3 regions of the Agrobacterium sp. fls2-241-TYG-188a genome follow, and region 2 is predicted to be linked to each of the others. Evidence: riboswitches for the same ligand, from Rfam matches in the RefSeq annotation. Region 2 holds a riboswitch; each other region holds the start of a gene.
The links. Region 2 has a riboswitch for cobalamin ahead of QRN85_RS09205 (CbtB domain-containing protein). Riboswitches for the same ligand answer to the same signal wherever they lie in the genome.

Region 1: linked by a shared signal. The riboswitch ahead of bluB (5,6-dimethylbenzimidazole synthase) and the one ahead of QRN85_RS09205 (CbtB domain-containing protein) in region 2 are both predicted to bind cobalamin.
Region 3: linked by a shared signal. The riboswitch ahead of QRN85_RS19525 (DUF1636 family protein) and the one ahead of QRN85_RS09205 (CbtB domain-containing protein) in region 2 are both predicted to bind cobalamin.

Annotation. Positions count from the first base shown of each region.
Region 1 covers NZ_JARVRD010000002.1:1,065,313-1,069,881, reverse strand. The annotation lists gene QRN85_RS11950 (DUF2865 domain-containing protein) at 44-1,150, shown strand; gene bluB (5,6-dimethylbenzimidazole synthase) at 1,158-1,844, opposite strand; cobalamin riboswitch at 1,916-2,095, opposite strand; gene QRN85_RS11940 (hypothetical protein) at 2,195-2,383, shown strand; gene QRN85_RS11935 (phospholipase D family protein) at 2,425-3,981, shown strand; gene QRN85_RS11930 (carboxymuconolactone decarboxylase family protein) at 4,054-4,569, shown strand, end outside.
Region 2 covers NZ_JARVRD010000002.1:508,077-512,645, reverse strand. The annotation lists gene QRN85_RS09220 (hypothetical protein) at 303-590, shown strand; gene QRN85_RS09215 (hypothetical protein) at 944-1,267, opposite strand; gene QRN85_RS09210 (CbtA family protein) at 1,269-2,015, opposite strand; gene QRN85_RS09205 (CbtB domain-containing protein) at 2,029-2,211, opposite strand; cobalamin riboswitch at 2,359-2,615, opposite strand; gene QRN85_RS09200 (cytochrome c) at 2,645-3,562, opposite strand; gene QRN85_RS09195 (c-type cytochrome) at 3,639-4,070, opposite strand; gene QRN85_RS09190 (LysE family translocator) at 4,251-4,569, opposite strand, start outside.
Region 3 covers NZ_JARVRD010000007.1:132,419-136,987, reverse strand. The annotation lists gene QRN85_RS19535 (cobyric acid synthase) at 1-926, opposite strand, end outside; gene cobO (cob(I)yrinic acid a,c-diamide adenosyltransferase) at 931-1,548, opposite strand; cobalamin riboswitch at 1,655-1,863, shown strand; gene QRN85_RS19525 (DUF1636 family protein) at 1,983-2,402, shown strand; gene cobW (cobalamin biosynthesis protein CobW) at 2,399-3,433, shown strand; gene cobN (cobaltochelatase subunit CobN) at 3,437-4,569, shown strand, end outside.

The sequences.
Region 1 (4,569 bases), 560 kb from region 2:
GAAGATGGCTCGCATAAGGCGGGCCAGGAAGACGGACGTATCATTGACCCCGCGCCGCCGCCGAGCGATTGGTACCTTGCTTACGCTGATGTTCGCCGTGCCGTTTTCGGCTCAGGCAGATCCCGTCTGCGATTCCCTGCGCGCGCAGCTGGAGCAGCCAAGGCAGGCCATCGGCAACACTGCTGAGGTGCGCAGATATGCGAACGCGCTGGCGCAGCAGAATATCCTCATTCGCCGGATCAGGAATGATATGCGCGGCTACGGCTGCTCGTCAGGCAGTGTCATTGTCTACGGAAATCCAAATGCCGAACTCTGCGCAGAGATCGGCGATGCGCTCGTTCAGGCGCAGGAAGACCGGGAAATGATCACGCAGGAGCGTGACAGAATGCTTGCCGAACGGCGGCAGAACAGCGGCAGCAACAACCGACAGCAAATTATGGCGGCTCTGGATGCGCAAGGCTGTCTTGACGAGCAGGCACCATCGATCACCACCATCGACCCGCCACAGGACCCTGACATGCGCGGCCCGGGTGATCCGTTTGAGCAACCCGGCTATTCCGATTATGGGCCGAACCCCGATATGCCCATGCAAGGTAGGCTTAGAACGTTATGCGTGAGAACCTGCGACGGCGCATTTTTCCCCATCGCATCCAACGCAACGCCGCTGGATTTCCGCTCGCAGGCAGCGCAATGCGAGCGAATGTGTCCAGGCACCCAGACGGAACTTTTTTATCACGCGCTTGAGGGCCAGGAAAGTTCCGACATGGTCTCTGCCAAGACTGGCCAACCCTACTCTTCGATGCCGACAGCTTTCGCCTATCGAGACAAGCCCACTTCCGAAAGGTCACCGTCCTGCAGCTGCAACATGGCGGCCTATCAGAATGATGAGAAGAAGCAGGATCAGGCGCCCCAGTCCACAGCGCTGCAAAATCAGTCCAGCATCACAACGATCAAGCCGAAGGGCAACGAAGAGTCGGCAAAACCTGCGCAAGAGCCGCAAAAACAGACGGCTTCGCCCATTCCCGAGCGAGATTATGATCCGGCGAAGAACAAGGTCCGCATGGTTGGACCACAGTTTCTGCCGGAGGAGCAAAGCCGAATCGATCTGAAAAATCCAGCTTTGAAGGGTGCGCAGCCACAACAGCAGTGATGGCCAGCTAAGACCTTCCCCACCTGTCGCGGAACACCAGCTCTTCAATAGGCAGCCGCTGACGCCAGCCTTTGACCGCAAGTTCCGGCTCCTGATAGAGCATGTCGACCCGGCCCAGACAGAGCCACGCGACGATTTCAATATGGTCGGGAATGCCGAGGATGTCCCGGATGTCCGCATCGTGGAAGATGCTGACCCAGCCAACCCCGATACCTTCCGCCCTTGCTGCCAGCCACAGGTTTTGTACGGCACAGACTGTGGAATAGACATCCATGCGGGGATTGTGTGTGCGCCCAAGAACGACGTCGCCGCCCCGTGTCGGATCACAGGTCACGCAGATCGAGAGCGGTGCCTTGCGAATGCCTTCGAGCTTCAGACTTCGGTAAAGCGCCTGCTTCTCACCCTTGAACATATCGGCCGCTTCTGCATTGGCGCGAGAAAACGCCTCCCAGGTACGCTCTTTCGTCGCCGCGTCGGTTACCAGTGTGAAGTTCCACGGCTGCATGAACCCGACCGAGGGGGCAGCGTGCGCGGCGCCAAGCAGTCTCTCAATAAGATCAGCCGGCAACGGGTCTGGCAGGAACTGATCGCGGACGTCCCGGCGCTCATGTATGGCGCGATAGACGGCGTCGACCTCGTCCTGCGAAAATTTACAGACAGGCCTGAGTGCCTGCTTCTGTTCGTCCGTCGGCATCGTCATTCCCCAACAATGCATGGCATAGCGCTTAACGCTTGCCAAGTAACAACGTGGCGCTGTCCTTGCGCTTCGGTCCATGGTATCAGGCCGGTCTTCTGACTTGGCTTCATCAACACATTTCCGCCTTCCCGAAACTTCAGTGGCATGTGGAAATATGCCTCGGCCTTACAGCGTTGGGCACGTCACGGATTTTCACCGTGTTCCCGATTCTCTCGCCTCGGGCGGGCACCTGATGCGAGCGCTTATGCAAGCCATGAGATCGAGATGCAAGCCGCTGGTGGCCGATTTCGTACGTGGCGGAACCGTGCTGCCCACCTGTGCATTCTATAGGCAAATGGAGTAAGACAATGGACGATTATAACGAACTTAGGCAGCAGATTGGTTCGGACCTCGACACGTTGAGCCGCATGGAACGCCCAAAGTCGATCTTCGAGCTTGCAGACGACTATTTGCTGGGCGACCCTTCATTGAAACGCCAGCTGGTTGAGGACATTATCAAGCAGGAAGCTGACAAGCGGAACATTGAGATCCACTGAGACCTTTAAATCTTTAAGATAGGGCGGATAATACGATCGCTGTGAGTGCCGTAACATTGTTTGCAGTGTTGATCGTCCTGGCGATTTTCGCTGGCCTTGCGATGGCATCCCGCCACCGTGACAAAATCATCACGAAGATTGCTTCGACGGCCCTGCCGAAATCACACGATGCCACGCCGCTCGACCGTCACTGGATTAACCTGAGTTCGGTCCATTCCGAACCTAGCGCCATCTCCCTGATACAATCCAATCTTGGCGCCTTTGCTGTACGCGTTGGCAGCGCGCGCGCCGCAGGTCGTAGCCTTGATCTCATGTACTACATGTGGAACGCCGACCTCACCGGACAGCTGGTGATGCGCGAGGTTATCGCTGCTGCGGACCGCGGTGTTCGCGTTCGCCTGCTTCTGGATGACTTGGGTGTCTCCATATCGGACAGGGCCTTCCATGCCATAGACAGCCATCCCAACATTGAACTGCGCCTCTTCAACCCGACAAAGGCACGTGAGAACGTCATTCGTCGAGGGCTGGAGCTCCTCATGCGCTTCCGCTCGGTCAACCGACGTATGCACAACAAGGCCTGGATTGCAGATGGCCGGGTTTTGATCGTTGGAGGGCGTAACATTGGAGATGCCTATTTCGACGCCGCCGAGAACGCGAATTTCCGCGATTTCGATGTTATCGCGCACGGAGAATGCGTTGCGCAGGCAGAGGAAATCTTCGACGACTACTGGAACAGTGCCGTTGCCGTGCCTGTTCGGTCCCTTCTTGCAAGGAGGCCAAACAAACTTGCAAAACTTCGGCGCCGCATGGATGTACTCGCCTCAGGCGACGCCGCTTCGCCCTATCTTGCACAGGTGGAAAGGCAGCATCATTCGGGAAACTTCCTGACGGCCGATAATCTTCATTGGGTGGACAATGCGCAAGTGGTTGCCGACCCGCCTGAGAAAGCAGCCGGAAAGCGACGCACCGGTCGCAACTTTCTGATGGAAACGCTTCTGCCCCTGATGGAAGAGACGAAGCATAAGCTTAAGATAACATCGCCCTATTTCATACCGGGGCAGAAGGGAGTGGAAACGCTTTCGCGCCTGTCTGCAAGCGGGGTTTCTGTCAGCGTTCTCACCAACTCGCTTGCCGCGACCGATGTCGCGGCAGTACATGCAGGCTATTCACGATACAGGCGCCCGCTCTTGGTCAATGGCATCAAGCTGCATGAGCTTCGCTTGCTCGCAGATGACCATAAGTCCTTCTCCCTGCGAGGCTCGGGTCAGGCAAGCCTTCATACGAAAGCCTTTACCCGTGATGGCGAAACCGGGTTTATCGGGTCTCTCAATTTCGATCCCCGTTCGATGTCTCTCAACACTGAAATGGGTGTTCTCTTTTCGTCCGAAGAACTGGTTCGGGAAATGGACGAAATCTTCAAGGAAGAAACAAGCCGCGAAATGAGTTTCGAGCTTGCTTTGGACGAACGCAAGAACCTCACATGGACCGGCCTTGTTAGAGGCAAGCCGCAACATTACCGATACGAGCCATATGCCAGCGTGAGCCGTCGTGTGCTTGCTGGCATCATGGGCTTTCTCCCGCTTGAATCACAGCTTTGAAAAAAGCTTGCGAACAACTGATCGAATTTCGCGCTCACGCATTTTAGAAATATGGAAATGCAGGAGAGTCACATGTTCATCACGCCGCCAGAGCCAAAAACCAGCCGCAAAACGGCTGAAATGTACAGGAACGCGGAAGAAACCTACGGCTACTTGCCCAATATGTACCGTGCTTTCGGCCATCGACCGGAGGTGATGGAAAGCTGGAGTGCGCTTCTTGTCAGCCTTCGAGGCAATATCGAGCCGCGCCGCTATGAGCTGATCACGCTGGCAGCAGCGCGGGAACTGCGCTCCTCTTACTGCATGTTGGCACACGCCACTGTTCTGGCTCGGGAAGGCGCTACAGAAGACGAACTGGTTGGCATCATTTCAAATGCAGAAAACGCGCCACTGGATGAACAGGAGCGCGCAATCATGATATTTGCGTCAAAGGTCGTCCATGATGCAACATCGATCACCCAGGCGGATATCGATGCGCTCAAGACGCACGCGCTGACAGACGCCGAAATCTTTGACATTGTCGCAGCGGCGGCAGCCCGTTGTTTCTTTTCAAAAACACTGGACGCGCTGGGCACCCAACCGGATCCG
Region 2 (4,569 bases):
TGGTCTTGGGGCTCGTAACCCCTAACAAGGCGGTCGGTGTCGACCGCAATGACACCCCTCAGCCATATTGATGTGGCTGAGGCGGTCCATTGTGACTATAAGCTCTCCTGCTACCTCTATGGCTGGGGAGGCCCTGACGTATGTCCAAGGCAAACGCCTAAAGGTCAGGGTGGTCGTCCTTGTACGGCTTACGAACTCCCCGGCCACCAGAGGCCCGTTTCCTCCGGTGGTCGCTTCCGTTTCGACAGGAACCTCGGCCTGCGGCGCCTGTCCGCGCATGGCCGTTGCAATGGGGAAATGCGATGGAGAATTACAGTATCTGGGCTGATCTTCTGCACACATTCCGGATGATGTCGGATGGGGTAAAGATTTCGCTGATCTACATGCCTTGCGTCTTCGCCCTCGGCTTCGCCGGGCTGTACATGCACCACCTGCGCCGGGCCAACAAAGCAGAGCCACCGGATTCGAAGCCCTACATGATCCTGCCACCAGACAAGCTCGTGCGGCGTGAGCCCGAGGATGCGCGAGCCACAGCCCTACGCAAACTGGACGCCTACATCGCCGCCGCAGACCGCCCTCGCAAGGAATAAGCACGGACGGCGTTTTGTTGACAGAGTAGAGCGGATTAGATCGGATCGGAGCTGATTTGATCGGACACGCACCGCAACCCCACGCACCGCCACACAACGCCGTCACCCCGGACTTGATCCGGGGTCCAGCGATCCGACGTCTGTCGGATCAAGAGACTCTCCCCAACCGAAAGACGACATCCGTTTGATAAAGCGCCTCCCCTCAGCCCAAAGACTTGGGCCTGGCTGGCTTCCGGCTCAAGGCCGGAATGACGGGGGTGGGTGAGATGTCCGGTGGGACAGAGCGGGTAAGCCCCCGCCCGCCACATCAGACTTTAGGCGTCCGGCCTACTCCAACTGCGATAAAAACAGTCCTAGCGATCCAGAACGCGGCAAAGACGTGCCGGACTGGTGGTGGCCTGCGGCGTTATGGCGCGGCGCAGGTCGCGGCTGTTGATGTGCAGGCTGCGGTCGGCGGGCAGAGCGAGGCGGGTGATTTTGGTGGTGGCGGCGCTGAGGAATGCGGCCTTGTTTGCCGTGAAATAGGCAAGGCAGGCGTCTCGTTGCGGCTCGACTGCCAGAAGCGCCCGGAAGGCCAGCCGGTGCATGACGCAGCGGCCGGCATGGTTGGGGACAGGGAAACTCAGCGCATCGAGCCTATCGCTCCATTCCGCGTCGTCATTTCCCTGCCCTGTCATTCTACCGTGCCGCCTCGAACCGCTTGAGGAACAGACCGCTGAGAGCGCCGAGAATAAGCCAGAAAACGAAGCTCGTGACGGTGGCCAGCACCACGAAGCGGCGTTCCAGCGGCAGGGGCGCCAGCGCATGTTCGCCTTCTGGCGGCAGCGGTGCGCCGATGATGTGCGGTGCCGCAATCAGCGCCACGGCGAGAATGGCGGCCCATGGTTCTGCGCGCTTGAAGGCCAGCAGCGCAAGCCCGCTTGCCGTGGCAGCAACGGTGCCCACCCACCACATCTGGCGTGCGCCGAGTTCGGCTGCCGGGCTGCCGGGCAGCTCTGGCGGCAGGCCGATCATGGGGGCCAGCATGACGGCGGCAAAGCCCGCAAGGCCCCAGAACAGGCCCTCGCGCCAGCCATTTGCCGGGCCGCGCAAGGAAATCAGAGCGGTCAGCACCAGCGCATAGCCGATGGCCGTCAGCACATTGGCAGCGATGGTATAGGCGTTGCGCTCGAACCCATCTGCCGGAGCCCAGGCTTCGGCATCGTGGTGATGGTCCGAAGGCGTGGCGGCGTCATGGTGGTGATCTGCGCGTGCTGCTGCGGCGTCATGTCCGTGGACATGCGCGGCCTCGCCACCGGCATTTTCAAAGGTTTCAGCCTGCAGAATAAGCGGTGTGGTGCCGATTGCCTGCATGGCGCTGACGGCCAGACCGGCAATCAGCCCAACCAGAACGGCGGTAAAAACGATGTTACGGAAAAAAGGCATGTCTCGTCTCCCCTCAATGGCAAGGGAAGGCGTTTGCATGGCGCGTATCATGCGCGGCATTGTGCACGGCCTCGACATGCGAAAAGCCGACGAAACCGACGATGAACAGGCCGAGTGCGGCGGCTGTCAGCGCCTGCGCGATTTTTGCTGTGGTTGACGATACGGCCGATGAAGCCGTGTTTTGCTGTATGGACATGGTGACCCTCTCATGTGCGGCCGGGCCATTGCTGATCAAAGCCCACAACCGCATTCAACATTCACCACGGGGAAAGAGACACATGGTTTTAAAGGCGGGAATACCCGACCTGCCAACCGTGCTTACCCGGACACCCCGCCGGTATTGACGACACTTCATGTGATGGCAGGTCTCCTGGCTTGCGGGTCACAACCTTGAAAACACCTTCCCGATCCTCCTGGTCCGCATCGTATTTTACGAGATCGAAAACGATTTCGCGTCGATGCGCCAGATCAGTGGCTTTTGTTTTCAGGCTCTCCGCTCACAGTTGCGGGGGCAGCCACGAATCAAGGTTTTCACACCCCTATCGTGTTCCCTTTTCACTTTCCGGGCGAACCGGAAAGACCATCACACAACCGTTATCCGGCGATCGGGCGCTCGAGTCAATGGGCAATTACCGCGCGGGCACGGCCTTGAGATAGGCCGCGATGGCATCACGGTCTTCCGCTGTCAGACGCGCCATGTTCTGCTGCACCTTGACCATGGAGCCACCGGCGCTGTCGAAGTCCGGCGTAAAGCCGGTTTCGAGATAGCTGGCAATATCGGCCCGTGTCCATGAACCGATGGTATCGGAGCCCGGGGTGATATCGGGAATACGTCCCTCGCCTTCCGGGTTTGGTCCGCCGGCAAGCCACTGGTCTTTCAGGAAACCGCCCAGCGCATCGCGCGGGGTGTGGCATTCGCCGCAATGGCCGGGACCCTCCACCAGATATTGCCCGCGAACGACCTGCGCGTCGGCATTGGCGATCTGCACCCTTGGCTGACCCTTGTCGAAATAGAGGAACTTCCAGCCACCCAGGCTCAGGCGAATGTTGAAGGGAAATGGCAGGTCATGCGCCGGTGCATCATTGGTGCTGGCGGGCAATGTTTTCAGATAGGCGAAGAGATCGTTGATATCCTGCGGCGTCATCCGCGCGTAGGACGCATAGGGGAAGGATGGGTAGAGATGCTCACCATCCTTGCCAACACCGCGCGTCATCGCATCGCCGAATTGCGCCACCGTCCAGCCGCCGATGCCATGCTGAGGGTCGGACGAAATATTGGGCATGTGGAAGGTTCCGAACGGGCTTGGCAGCGCCTGCCCGCCGGACAGTGTCTTCAAAGCGTCTCCGGTCGCATCCGGGGCGGCATGACAGCTTGCGCAACCGCCTGCCCAGAAAAGAGTTTCGCCATTGGCAAGGTTGGGCTCGCCCAGATTGGCCCAGTGGCTTGGCGGTTGACGCTGCGGCGCGGTGACCCACATGAAAACGCCGAACCCGGCAATGCCAGCAACAACGACGCCACCCGCCAGCTTCGTCCAGATGGAAGCCATTGCCTTCTCCGCTCCACTCAAAAATTCAAAATGCAAAAAGGCCCGCCGGTTGAGTGGCGGACCTGATGGGCGTGTATTACTTCTTCAGGCGGTAGGTCTGGTGGCAGCTGCTGCAATCGGCGCCCAGCGTCTTCAGGGCCGCGCCAACGCTTGCCTGGTCTGTCGGCAACTGTGCCAGAACCATATCTGCATCCGAACCCAGCTTTTCTGACTTCGACTTGAAATCCGCAAAGTTCTGCCAGATGGCAGGTGCCGCAGCGCCGCCTTCGGAGCCAGCCGGGAACTGGTCCGGGAAGGCTTTCGCATTGGCGCTGATTGTCGTTACCGCTGTCTTGACGGTTTCTGCGTCATAGGGCTTTTCACCCTTGGCGATCGCGCCCAGCGCGCCCATGGCTCCGCCGATGCCCTTCATCAGGCCTTCGCGCTTTTCCATCTCGCCGGCTGCGGAAACCGCACCGGCGCAAAGACAGCCAATCATAATGGATGCGGCAATGGTTCTAAGCTTCATTATCTCTCTCTCCTGATCCGCACGAAGGCGGCATGTATGATCTATATGGTCACATAATATTCATCGCAAAACCTCTGCACAGTTTTGCGACACGCGCAATGAACGCACAGGAAGATGCCCGTTTCAAATGGCAAAAAGAAGTCACATTCCGGTGATTTTTGAAGCGAAATCAGGCGTATATCAATGACTGACAATTCCTTCCCAAGCGGTGAAACCGGCAACCACGATCAGCAGCAGACCTGCGGCGCGGCCAATGAAAACCGTCACATGCGGTGAAGACACCAGCAAATCGCGGCTTTTGCCTGCCGTCATTGCCAGCGTGCCATAGACGGCAAGCTGCGTGGCCGCTGTCATCAACCCCATGATGACGCCCTGTATCCAGATGGGGCCAAAGGCAGGCTTGAGAAACTGCGGGTAGACGGCCATCATGAAGAGATAGGCTTTTGGATTGCTGAGACACGTGACAATACCGCGGCGGAACGCGCGCCAGGCGGATGCG
Region 3 (4,569 bases), on a different contig from region 2:
AGATCGGCAATCGTGGATTTGGATCCGCAGAGCAGAACCATGGCGCAATCCGGCGGAATGACGTCTCCCCGTCGCACCCTGACAAGCTCAACGTCCGGCTCGGCATCGAGCGGATCGAGATCATCGAAGTTGGAAATGTGGGGCAGAATCGGTACCGCAATCCTGATCTTTGCGCCGATTTTCCGATGGCCTGGACCGACCAATCCCAGAGCGTCTTCAGCTGGCAGGCGGCTCGCATCATCGAAGTGCGGCAAAAGACCAACCGCATTCCAGCCGGTCATGTCCGCGATAATGCGCATCCCTTCATCAAACAGGCTCGCGTCTCCACGAAAACGGTTGACGATGAAGCCCTTGATCATGGCTGCGTCATCGGCGGCAAGAACCGTGCGTGTGCCGACAAGACTTGCGATGACCCCTCCGCGATCAATATCGCCGATGAGAATGACCGGTGCGTTCGCAGCCCGGGCAAAGCCCATATTGGCGATATCATTGGCCCGTAGATTGATCTCCGAGGCGCTGCCCGCTCCTTCGACCAGAACGAGGCCTGCCTTGCTTTTGAGGTGATTAAAACTATCCAGCACATGCCCCATGAGAGACGCCTTCATGTGCTGGTAGTCGGCTGCCTTTGCGCTACCGATAACCTTGCCCTGCACCACGATCTGCGCACCGGTTTCGCTTTGCGGTTTCAACAGAACCGGGTTCATATGAACCGACAGCGCCACACCGGCGGCCCGCGCCTGCAAGGCCTGTGCCCGTCCGATCTCGCCACCATCCTCGGTCACTGCGGCATTGTTCGACATGTTCTGAGGCTTGAACGGCATGACGGAAAGACCCCGGCGCGTGTAGGCGCGCGCCAATCCTGCGACCATCAACGACTTTCCGACATCCGAGCCGGTCCCCTGAAACATCAAGACACGCGCTGTCATGGGTTTAGAACTCGATGCCGGACTGAGCTTTGACACCCGCCCTGAAGTGATGCTTCACCAACGTCATCTCTGTGACCATGTCGGCAGCGTCGAGAAGCGGCTGTTTGGCGTTTCGCCCGGTCACCACAACATGCAAGCCTGGCCGGCGAGCCTGCAGCGTTTCCACGACTTCCTCGAGGGAGAGATAGTCGTAGCGCAGTGCGATATTAAGCTCATCGAGAACCACAAGACCGATCGTCTCATCGGCCATGAAAAGCTTTGCCTCCTCCCACGCCTTTGAAGCGGCAGCGACATCACGCTTGAGATCCTGCGTGTCCCAGGTGAAGCCTTCGCCCATCGTGCGCCATGCAACACGGTCGCCGAACAAGGCCAGCGCCTGCTGCTCTCCCGTTGACCAGGCGCCCTTGATGAACTGGACGACACCGACGCGACGGCCCGTCCCCAGCATACGCAAGGCCAGTCCGAAGGCTGCCGTGGACTTGCCCTTCCCCGGCCCCGTATGGACCATCAGCAAACCTTTTTCGATGGTCTTTTCCGAAACCTCCGCATCCTGCACGGCCTTTCGATTGACCATCTTGGCGCGGTGCCTTTCGGCTTCGCTGTCGCTGATATCACGGGTCATGCAGGTCGATCCTTATGGGCATTTTCGGTTTTCGAAGCGGCGACTATACCCAAAACGTCCCGCCGGGCAATGACGCGCGCCATTGACACAAAAGCATGGCAGGGCATAAGGGTTAAGCACTGACGGTCTTTTTCCGGCAACGGGAAAAGCTAAGAGGGAACACGGTGTAACCCGCTCTGCGGATAAATCCGTGGCTGCCCCCGCAACTGTAAGCGGTGAGCCCACGCTGGAAGCCACTGGACGAAATGTCCGGGAAGGCAGCGAAAGGGCGCTGAAGCCGCAAGCCAGGAGACCTGCCGTTTCAGGAAAAACGTCTGCCGGGCGGGGTGCTCCGGTCAGTCGGTTGTTCGGGCCTGGCCGCGCGTCTTCGCGTGCCATTTTCGATTTCCGCACCCCGAGACCATTGTGAAGGCGCGGAAAGCAGACCCTTGGATATGACAGCAACAGTACCCAGCCTGACGGACGTGACGGATAAGAGCAAGGCTCAAGGCGTTGTCGTGTTTGTCTGCCGCAGTTGCCGCGCGGAGGCCGATCCGACCGCAGAACCACGCGCCGGGGCAACGCTTGCACAAAGCGTCTCGGCTCTCGGTCAGGATGAGGGCATAACCGTGCGCAGCGTCAATTGCCTTGCAAACTGCAAACGCGGCCTGAGCGCTGCGATCCGCACCCAGGACGGCTGGTCCTACATTTTCGGTGGCCTCGCACAGGACGATGCCGCAGATCTTTTGGTCGGCGCCCGCCTGCTGGAAAACGCGCCGGACGGGCTCATGCCATGGCGTGGACGGCCCGATAGTTTGAAGCGCGGCATGGTTGCCCGCATTCCCCCTTTACATCACACCGAGGAGACACCATGACCACGCTCGATCGCGTTCCCTGCACCATCGTTACCGGCTTTCTGGGCGCGGGCAAGACCACATTGCTGAGGGGTCTTCTCGAAAAGCTCGAAGGCAAGCGATTGGCCATCATCGTCAACGAGTTCGGTGATGTCGGCATCGACGGAGAGATTCTCAAGGGTTGCGGCATCGAAAGCTGCCCGGAAGAAAACATTGTGGAGCTGGCCAATGGCTGCATCTGCTGCACGGTTGCGGACGACTTTCAGCCAGCCCTGGAACAGATTCTCAGCCGTGAGCCTCGCGTCGAGCATATTCTGATCGAGACATCCGGTCTTGCTCTGCCCAAGCCGCTCGTACAGGCATTTCAGTGGCCCGCGATCAAAAGTCGCGTGACCGTCGATGCTGTTGTAGCCGTGGCCGATGGTGCAGCTCTTGCCGAGGGCATGGTGTCGCACGATCTCGAAGCCCTTGCTGCCCAGCGCCAGAATGATGAGGCCCTGGACCATGACGATCCGGTCGAGGAAGTATTTGAGGACCAGATCGCCTGTGCCGACCTCATCGTTCTCACCAAGGGCGACCTGCTGGATGCCGAAGGTCTGGAGCGCGCCAAGGCCCATATCAACGCCCATCTGCCAAAAGCTGCCAAGATTGTTGTCGCATCCAATGGCGCCATCGATCCAGCCGTGCTGATCGGCCTCGGACTTGCCGTCGAAGACGACATCGAGAACCGCCACACCCATCACGACGACGAAGAGGACCACGATCACGACGAGTTCGACAGCTTTGTCGTGGAGCTTGACGCCGTGAGCGACCCGGACGCGCTTGCAGAGCGTATCTCGCAAACGGCAGCCTCCGAAAACGTTCTGCGCATCAAGGGCTTTGTCGACGTTTCGGCAAAACCGATGCGGCTTCAGGTTCAAGCGGTCGGCTCGAGGGTCAATCACTATTTCGACCGCCCCTGGGGCGCTGGAGAGGTTCGTCGCAGCCGTCTCGTCGTCATCGGCGAAAAGGGTCTGGACCGTGCAAAGATCGAGCGGATGCTGGCGGCCTGATCCATGCACATTCTCGCCACCACATCCTCGTCCCTGGACGATCTGGCAGAGCCGGTTGATCTCAACCTCGGCCGGGCAGATGTGGTGGTGCTGTCATTTTCAGCCAGCGACCTCGGTGGGCTTGAACGCGCATGGCAGCGGACAACGGACGGATCGGTTTCGCTTGTGTCAGCGAATCTGACCGATCTTCGTCACCCTATGTCAGTCGATCTCTGGATCGAAAAGACGGCGGAACATGCCAAACTGATCCTTATCCGGATCCTCGGCGGCGCTGACCGCTGGCGATACGGGGTCGAAGAGGTTTCGCGCATGGCAAAGCGGCGAGGCATCAAGCTCGTTCTTTTGCCGGGCGAATGCTCCGAACGCGATGAAAAGCTGGAAGCGGCGTCCACGGTCGATTTGCCGACGCTGTCTTCCATTCTTTCCTTCTTCCGCGAGGGAGGCCCCGAAAACATGGACAGGGCCGCCCGGGGTCTTGCGGCCTATTCAAAAGGCGAATGGCCTGACCTTGCGGCTGAGCCACTGCCAAAAACCGGGTTCTACAGGCCCGGCCAAGGCGTCGTCGAGCTTGAACAAGCACGGACAGGCTTTGCTGCGGACGCGCCGCTTATACCTGTCCTTTTCTATCGCTCGATGCTGATGGCAGGTGACGTTGCACCCATCGACGCCCTTTACGAAGCGCTGAATCAGCGCGGAATTTCACCGCTTCCAATCTTCGTCTCCGGCCTGAAAGACGAAGACGCGATCCATTTTTTGACCGAGACACTAAGCCGGTTAAATCCATCGGCGATGGTGACAGCCACATCTTTCGCAAGCCAGTCTGATGCTTCAGGCATGACGCTTTTCGACAGGCTGGGCGTCGCGACATTCCAGGTCATCATGGCCACCACGCAACGGCTGGGCTGGGCCGAAAACATGCGAGGCCTCAACCCATCCGACCTTGCCATGCATGTGGTCCTGCCGGAACTGGATGGTCGAATCCTCTCCGGCGCGATTTCCTTCAAGCAGCCAGATCCCACAGGTGGACGTGGCCTTGTCCACACGCCGGAAATGGACCGTGTCGCGCAGGTCGCCGATCGTCTCTGCGCATTCTTGAGGCTCAAGAACACGCCGCCGCGCAAGCGTCGTATCGTCAT